One region of the Streptococcus dentasini genome, then DNA from elsewhere that is predicted to be linked to it. Evidence: predicted binding sites of a transcription regulator. Region 1 holds the regulator's gene; the other holds the start of a gene.
What was found. The regulator NrdR, encoded in region 1, represses ribonucleotide reductase genes. The targets are predictions, from matches to a motif close to ACACNATATATNGTGT.
Positions count from the first base shown of each region.

Region 2: the regulator NrdR is predicted to act here: its motif matches at 2,202-2,217, upstream of ACVR1G_RS04385 (redoxin NrdH).

Region 1 covers NZ_JBRUHS010000011.1:7,175-11,615, forward strand. The annotation lists gene htpX (zinc metalloprotease HtpX) at 1-704, shown strand, start outside; gene ACVR1G_RS08515 (YceD family protein) at 1,109-1,645, shown strand; gene ACVR1G_RS08520 (response regulator transcription factor) at 1,736-2,413, shown strand; gene nrdR (transcriptional regulator NrdR) at 2,553-3,050, shown strand; gene ACVR1G_RS08530 (replication initiation and membrane attachment family protein) at 3,037-4,191, shown strand; gene dnaI (primosomal protein DnaI) at 4,192-4,441, shown strand, end outside.
Region 2 covers NZ_JBRUHS010000004.1:5,170-9,610, forward strand. The annotation lists gene nrdE (class 1b ribonucleoside-diphosphate reductase subunit alpha) at 1-1,798, opposite strand, end outside; gene ACVR1G_RS04385 (redoxin NrdH) at 1,901-2,125, opposite strand; gene icd (NADP-dependent isocitrate dehydrogenase) at 2,830-4,014, shown strand; gene ACVR1G_RS04395 (phosphocarrier protein HPr) at 4,188-4,441, shown strand, end outside.

The DNA of each region.
Region 1 (4,441 bases):
TGTCTATGAACAATGCCCGTGAAATTACAGCTGGAGACTATCCTGACTATTATCATATTGTAGAAGATATGGCTATGGTAGCACAAGTTCCCATGCCTCGTGTCTTTGTTATTGATGATCCCTCTCTCAATGCTTTTGCGACTGGGTCCTCACCTGAAAATTCAGCAGTTGCTGCAACTAGTGGTATTTTAGCGGCTATGAATCGCGAAGAATTAGAAGGGGTTATCGGCCATGAAATCAGCCATATTAGAAATTACGATATTCGTATTTCAACTATCGCTGTAGCTTTAGCCAGTGCCATTACTCTGATTTCCAGTATCGGTGGTCGTATGATGTGGTGGGGCGGTGGTAGCAGACGTCGCTCTAGCGATAGTGAAGGTGGTGGCAGTATCGGCGTCCTTATGCTAGCTTTCTCTTTAATAGCCTTGATCTTGGCGCCTTTAGCTGCTAGCTTGGTTCAGCTAGCTATTTCTCGTCAGCGAGAATATTTGGCTGATGCCAGCTCAGTAGAGCTGACGCGAAATCCTCAGGGACTGATTAGTGCGCTCAAAAAATTAGATCAATCCCAGCCTATGCAACAACCAGTTGATGATGCCAGTGCGGCTCTTTATATCAATGATCCTAAGAAAAAAGGCGGGGTTAAATCTCTATTTTTCACCCATCCGCCAATTGAAGAGCGGATTGCCCGCCTAGAGGCAGCTTAACTTAAATATGACAAAACTATCGCTCTCGTTGGGCGATTTTTGTTTTCTTGTAAAGAAATTGCAAACTATTTCTGCTATATTAAGAGCAATCAATTTTGTGAGAGTGATATTCCTTGAAAATCAAAATAGTATTTTATTGCGGCAAGCGCTGTATCTTTTAGATGAAAAATGGAATTTTTCCCATCTAGAATAGCTGAGCGTTCACTGGATTATGTTCTGAGACTTATCAATAATAAGTCTCATCTCTTATTATTAGCCAGTTGAACCTTTCAGGGCTTTTAGTTTGTATTGATTTTCTTTGAGTAGGCAACTTAACGACTTGATTAGGAAAAATTACTAATATCATACGTAGGTCGTACTTTCTAGGAAAGGCCTATGTTTATGTTCATCGATTGGGAGAATTTATGTTTAATATTGCAGAATTAAAAAAAAATCCGGATGGTCTTCGATTTGATCAAAAACTGGATATCAAGCCTATGCTATTGGAGCGCAATTCAGAAATTATAGATGTCACAGACGTTAAAGCCAAGGGATTAGTTGGCTATGATGAAGGCCTCTTTTTACTGAATTATGATTTAACTTATCAATTGGTTCTTCCGTCAAGCCGATCGATGGAGCCAGTTTATTTGGATCAAAATATTTTTGTATCAGAAGTCTTTGTAGAAGCAGCAGAAGCTGAGATCCAAAAAGAATTAGTTGAGGATGATTTGGTTTTAATCTTAGAGGATGATCAGATTGATCTCAAGGAGAGTGTTGTTGATAATATTTTGCTCAACATTCCGCTCAAGGTCTTAACACCAGAAGAAACAGAAAGCGATGTTCTGCCATCGGGGCAGGATTGGTCTGTATTGACGGAATCACAGTACCAGACTTTGCAGGACGAAAAGAAAGCAGCTAAGAGTCCCTTTGCTGCCTTGGAAGGCTTATTTGATTCGGAGTAAACCTGAAGAAGGTGAATAGGTAAAAAGAAAGAGGAGGGTCTATCACTGTTTTACGGAAATAGAGATAGACAAACGAATGGAGGTAAGAGTATGGCTAAACGAATCCTAATTATTGAAGATGAGAAAAGCTTGTCACGTTTAGTATCTCTAAGGTTACAAGAAAAGGGATATCAAGTCACAGTCAGTCAAGATGGAAAATCAGGATTGACGATGGCTCTGGAAAGGGATTTTGAACTAATTTTTATTGATCTCAAGCTGCCTGATAAGGATGGTTTAGATTTGATGCATCAGATTAGACGAGAGAAGTCCATGCCGATTGTGATGATGGTCGATCGAGAAGCAATTGCCAGCATCCAATCAAAGACTGATGAACTAGCGGATGAGTATATGATTAAGCCTTTTGCTGTTGAAGAATTACTGGAAAAGGCAGAAGAAGCCTTTGCCCGCGGAAAAACAAGAATTTATCGCCAAAAGGCTCCTTACCATGATTTGATATTAGATGAAGCCAATCGGTCAGTGATACGTAAGGGGGAGAGTATTGCTTTGACCAATCGTGAATTTGCCTTATTATCGACCCTGCTTAGGCATATCAATACAGTGATGACACGTGAAGAACTGCTGGACTATGTTTGGAGCTACAGTAACGGTGCGGTTGAAACCAATGTCGTTGATGTCTATATTCGTTACCTTCGTGGTAAAATTGATATTCCTGGCAATGACTCATACATCCAGACAGTGCGAGGGATGGGGTATGTAATCCGTAGTTAATTGGGCAATAGTCTGATGAGATAGAGTGGCAATAGATAAGAGATGACTGGATTTGACAGGGAGGGTCAATCCTTTTTTTATACTTAAAAATATGATAAAATAAAGTATTACTAAAGAATGATAGAATTGGGGTGTTTGCATGCGTTGTCCAAGATGTAATCGTAATAAATCCAGCGTTATTGACAGCCGTCAGGCTGAAGATGGCAATACCATCCGCCGCCGCCGTGAATGTGATAACTGTGGCGCGCGTTTTACAACCTTTGAGCGCATCGAAGAAGTCCCCCTCTTGGTTGTTAAGAAGGATGGTACGCGGGAGCAGTTCTCTCGTGATAAAATTCTCAATGGCATTATCCAGAGTGCTCAAAAGAGGCCTGTCTCCAGTAGTGATATTGAAAGTGTAATCAGCCGTATTGAACAAAAGATTCGTGGAGAATACGACAGCGAAGTTACCAGCGAAGTCATCGGCAATCTCGTAATGGATGAACTAGCGGACTTAGATGAGATCACCTACGTCCGCTTTGCCAGTGTCTACCGCAGTTTTAAGGATGTGGATGAAATTGAGGATCTCTTGCAGCAGATAACCAATCGTGTCCACAGTAAAAACAAGAAAAATAAGGAACAAGATGAAACCGATTGATAATTTTTCTTTTGTGAAAAATAATCAGGTCAGCAGAGATATGACTAATCTGATTCGGCTCTATTTACCGATTATAGGCAGTGATGCTGTGGTGGTTTATCAGTATCTGACTAGCTTTTATGATAACGGTCAACAGTTGCATAAGATTGCTGAAATTTTAAATCACACACTCTTTGATCTGCCGCGTTTTGAAAATTCTCTTGCTGTTCTGACTGGGATGGATCTGGTGGCATTTTATCAGGAGTTGGATAAATATATTATCGAACTTAGGGAGCCTTTGACACCAGAACATTTCCTCTCTCATGCTGTTTATAGGCGTTTGCTGGAGAGACATATTGGTGATGTTGCTGTGGCAGATTTGGAAAAATCCGATTTAGGTCGGGTACGCAACCTTTCCAAAAAATTTTCAGAGGTTTTTTCAGATACGGGTGAGATTGATGTGCAGCCTATGAGATCCAAAACCTATTTTGACTTGGATAGTTTTAAACAAAGAATGACTATTGATGGTCTGCATTTTAGCAAGGAAAAAGAGGATGTTATCGCACTGAATAATCTTGCTGAAAAATTCAGCCTTACTTGGTTTGATGTTTATCAGTTGGCGAAGGAGACTGCCAGTCACCATAAAATTTTACCTAAGCGCATCGCAGCCAAACTCCATCAGCCTAAGTCCAACAAAGCCACTGAACTCAGCCGCGAAGAGGAAATTATCATCAGAGAGGCTAAATCCTCAGTACCTGAGAATTTTTTAGCCAAGATTAAAGTTGGCTTGGGTGCTGTAACAACGACTGATAAGGAAAAGAAGATTTTGTCAGACTTGGTTGAGATGGACTTTCTTGATGAAGTTATTAATGTCATGATAGTCTATTATTTTAAGCGACACAGTTCTGCTACTTTGGCTAGAAATGCTATGATGAGTCTGGCAAATGTCGTGTCATCAAAAAAGGCTACGACAGCTGAAGCTGCTTTTGAAGCCCTGCGTCAGCACGGTCGAGCAAGAAATCAAAAATCCAAGCAAACTGTTTCCAGTGTGCCCGACTGGAGTAATCCAAATTACAAAGAGCAGACGACACCTGAGGAACAGCAGAAGCTTGATGAGATGAAACGTCAAATGTTAGCGAAACTTGGAAAGGGTGGTGAGTAGATGGAAAGTATAGGGGAGACCTTGGCAAAAAAGACTGCTCATGAGCGTGTTGATCTAGAGGCTCTGACTAACCAGATTATGGCTGATCAAGCAATCGCAGATTTTATTCAAGAACATCAGTTGACATCTGATGAGATCAAGCGGAGCCTGCCCAAATTTAATCAGTTTTTAGGTGAACGTCGCAAGTATCAGACAGCCGATGATAGGTATAGGGCTAAGGGGTATGAACCTATTCTTGTGATGAATGAGG
Region 2 (4,441 bases), on a different contig from region 1:
GTTGGGTGATAGGGTGAATGGAAGCAGAGACATCGTTAATGTAAGAGATAGAACCATTTGGTGCAACAGCCAGACGATTCTGATGATAGAGTCCATCTTTCATTACGGCTTGACGGAGAGCTTCCCAGTCCTCAGCTTGCGGGATAAAGTGTCCTTCAAAGAGTTTCTTAACACGCTCAGATTTAGGCACAAACTCACCGGTCACATATTTGTCAAAGTAAGTGCCATCAGCGTATTTAGATTTTTCAAAACCGACGAAAGACTCACTGCGTTCACGGGCAATATTGTTGGATTCAACCAAGGTCCAGTAGTTCATCAGCATGAAATAGATGTCAGTAAACTCAATCGATTCAGGACTGCCGTACTCAATGTGGTTACGAGCGAGGAAGGAGTGGAGCCCCATTGCCCCCAAACCAAAGGTATGAGCTTGCTCATTACCGGCCTTAATCGTTGGGACAGCTTCAATATTTGAGGAATCTGTCACAAAAGTAAGTGCGCGGGTCATAGCCTTAATAGAACGGCCAAAATCCGGAGATGCCATCATGTTCACTACATTGGTAGAACCAAGGTTACATGAAATATCGGTTCCCATCTGTACAAATTCTTGTGCATCATTAATCAAGCTAGGCTTTTGAACTTGCAGAACCTCTGAACACAAGTTAGACATAATGATGCGACCATCTATAGGATTTGATCGATTGGCAGCATCGACATTGATGATATAGGGATAGCCTGATTCTTGCTGCAACTTAGAAATTTCGGTTTCTAACTCACGAGCAGAGATTTTTGTTTTGGCAATCTTAGGATTAGCCACTAACTCATCATATTTTTCGGTAATATTAATATAGTTGAACGGGACACCGTACTCTTTTTCTATAGAGTATGGACTAAAGAGGTACATCTCCTCATTTTTGCGGGCCAATTCATAGAATTTATCAGGAACAGTAATCCCCAATGACAGGGTCTTAACCCGAACCTTTTCATCCGCATTTTCCTTTTTAGTTGATAAGAAAGAAAGGATATCAGGGTGGAAGACATCCAGATAAACTGCCCCGGCTCCCTGACGTTGTCCCAGCTGGTTAGAATAAGAGAAACTGTCTTCAAAGAGCTTCATCACGGGCACAACACCAGAAGCTGCCCCTGCGTAGCCTTTGATTGGGGCTCCAGCTTCGCGCAAGTTGCTGAGCGAAATCCCAACACCGCCTCCGATACGTGATAGCTGAAGAGCTGAATTGATGGAACGACCGATAGCATTCATATCGTCGGTTACCTGAATTAAGAAACATGAGACTAATTCCCCCCGGCGGCTGCGTCCAGCATTTAGAAAGGATGGTGTTGCTGGTTGATAGCGCTGATGAATCATCTCCCTTGCCAAATCGCTGGCCAACTGTTCATCTCCATTTGCAAAGTAGAGAGCGTTAAAGAGAACGCGGTCCTCAATGCTTTCGAGATAATACTGGCCATCATTAGTCTTTAAAGCATACTGCTGGTAGAACTTATAAGCGGCCATGAAAGATTGAAAATGAAAGTCTGCTGCTTGCAGCTCCTGTGCTAGCCCTTCGATAAAATCAGCTGAGTACTTCCTGATAAAATCAGCTTCGATGTAATCATTAGCAATTAAGTAATTTATTTTGTCCGTAATAGAATCAAAGGCCATAGAATTAGGCACAACATTCTCCCTGAAGAAAGCCTGCAGGGCTTCTTTATCCTTATTAAGAGGAATTTGACCATTGACAGGACGGTTAATTTCATTGTTGAGGCGGAAGTAGGAAACTTCGCCTAAATCTTTAAGACTCATAGGTATTTCCTTTTATCTATAATAATTATAATGTAGAGTTGTTAAATTTAAACTGCCAAGCAGTTTTGAACTGCTTGGTCAGCCTTGTCCTTATACGTGAAACTAAATAATTTCTTTTAGCTTAGTAGGTTGAAAACCTGAGAAAGTTACATCACCAGCCTCGATAACTGGAGCGGCCGTAAAACCTAAACTCTTAACATAATCAATTTTCTCTGGCTGCTCATCGATGTTAATCTCTTCAAAATCAGCACCATTTTGCTCCAAGAACTTCTTGGTCATCTTGCATTGCATGCAGTTGTTTTTAGAAAACAAAGTAATCTGTGACATCGTATCTCTCCTATAAATTAGTACCTAATAAGGATACCCAAATTAGAAAGAAAAAGCAAGCAATTTTGCTCAAAAACCACAATATTTTGTGCCAGTCAAAAAACCACCCCCAACATCTTGTGGTAAACTTTTCTTCTTAAAATATGCCGAGAAATCCAGTGATAGCAAGGATTCATTAGAAAACTACCAAGAAAATCGGAACTACTATCTACTATATATTAGATAACCGACGGTATTTTGGATTGAAAAATGAATGGGACAGACGCATCTACTGTCAATGGATAAAATCTTCTTGGCGGTTCGATATCCAATTTACTTGAAGTATTAAAATGCAGGAGATTCAGCCGACTTACTTTCATGGTGTTTTGATGCTGTGCCAATAAATCTTTTATAGTTCTTTGGAGGCATGCTGAAATAATAAATTTTTTTCGATACTTGGTGTGTAAACTAAATATTTTGTGCACTAAATCTAATCTAGTAACATATACCATAGATTTAATACAAATTAGGAACCCATGTACAAATCAAGAGCCATGATTTGTACTGTGGATTTTTCTTCTTCAACAGTTTATCCTATTCTAAGGACAGGTAATAGTTGTGTTATGCTCTTGTCCAAGAGCAGTAACCCTGAAAAACTACCTTCAATGTATCTAGACTATCTAAAACGAATTCGTTAGAATAAGCTCAGATCAAGAGGTGATAATATGGCAGATAAAATTACGTTGAAAAATAACAAACTGCAGGTTACAGACAATCCTACCATCGTTTATATTGAGGGTGATGGCATAGGTCGGGATATCTGGCACGGCGCTCAGACTATTTTTGATACAGCGATTGCTCAGGCTTATAAGGGACGAAGAAAGCTCGATTGGCAGCAAGCTCTAGCTGGTAAAAAAGCTTTTGAAAAAACAGGACATTGGTTGCCAATGGAAACTTTACAGATGATTAAGGAACATTTGATCGCCATCAAAGGTCCTTTAGAGACACCGATTGGCCAAGGAATACGGTCTTTGAATGTTGCCCTTCGTCAGAAATTGGATCTTTACGCCTGCGTTCGGCCCATTCGTCATTTCAAAGGAATTGAAAGTCCACTGAAACATCCTGAAAAAGTCGCTATGACTATCTTTCGCGAAAATACAGAAGATCTTTATGCTGGGATTGAATGGGAAGCTGGCAGCAGCCAGGTCAAAAAGGTTTTGGATTTCCTTCAATTTAAGATGGCGGTTGATCAAATTCGTTTTCCTGAAACAACCAGCATCGGTGTTAAACCAATTTCTATTCAGGGGAGTGAGCGTTTAATTCGTTCGGCTATTACATATGCCTTGGCTAATAACTTACAGCGAGTCACCCTAGTGCATAAAGGCAATATCCAAAAATATACAGAGGGTGGCTTCAGAAAATGGGGCTATGGACTAGCCCAGCGTGAATTTTCAGCTGAATTAGCCAGTGGACAATTAGTTATTGACGATATTATTGCTGATAATTTTTTTCAGCAGATTCTCCTTAATCCTGAGCGTTTTGAAGTCGTTGCCTTGACTAATCTCAATGGAGACTACGCTAGTGATGCTTTAGCTGCCCAAGTCGGTGGTATAGGCATATCGCCGGGTGCTAATATCAATTACCAGACAGGACACGCTGTTTTTGAAGCAACACACGGAACCGCTCCTGATATTGCGGGGCGTGGTCTCGCCAATCCCTGTTCAATTTTGCTGTCGGGAGCAATGATGTTGGCTTATATCGGCTGGAGTGAAGCCGCTGCTTTAATTGAAAATGCAATTGAGGCAGTATTTTCAAAAGGCTGTTTTACGAGAGATCTGGCAGGCAATCGGCCTAGTCTAATGACGCCCCAATTTATTGCTGCCTTATTAGAAGAACTGCAGAAAGAATAGCAATATTTTCTGGTTGAAAATTAGAAAATATATCTAAGAAAAGGGTTTCAAAAAATTTTCGTAAATAACTTTATACCTTGAAAATAAGCAAACGGTATGATATAATCCTATTTTGTAAGGGTTATCATGCGATAATCCAAAAAATATTTACATTAGAAAAAAGGAGAATCCTTATGGCTTCTAAAGATTTCCACATTGTTGCAGAAACAGGTATCCACGCACGTCCAGCCACTTTGCTTGTGCAAACAGCTAGTAAATTTGCCTCAGATATCACTTTGGACTACAAAGGTAAATCAGTAAACCTTAAATCAATTATGGGTGTTATGAGCCTTGGTGTTGGTCAAGGTGCTGATGTAACAATCACAGCAGAAGGTTCAGATGCAGATGATGCTATCGTAGCTATCGATGAAACAATGACAAAAGAAGG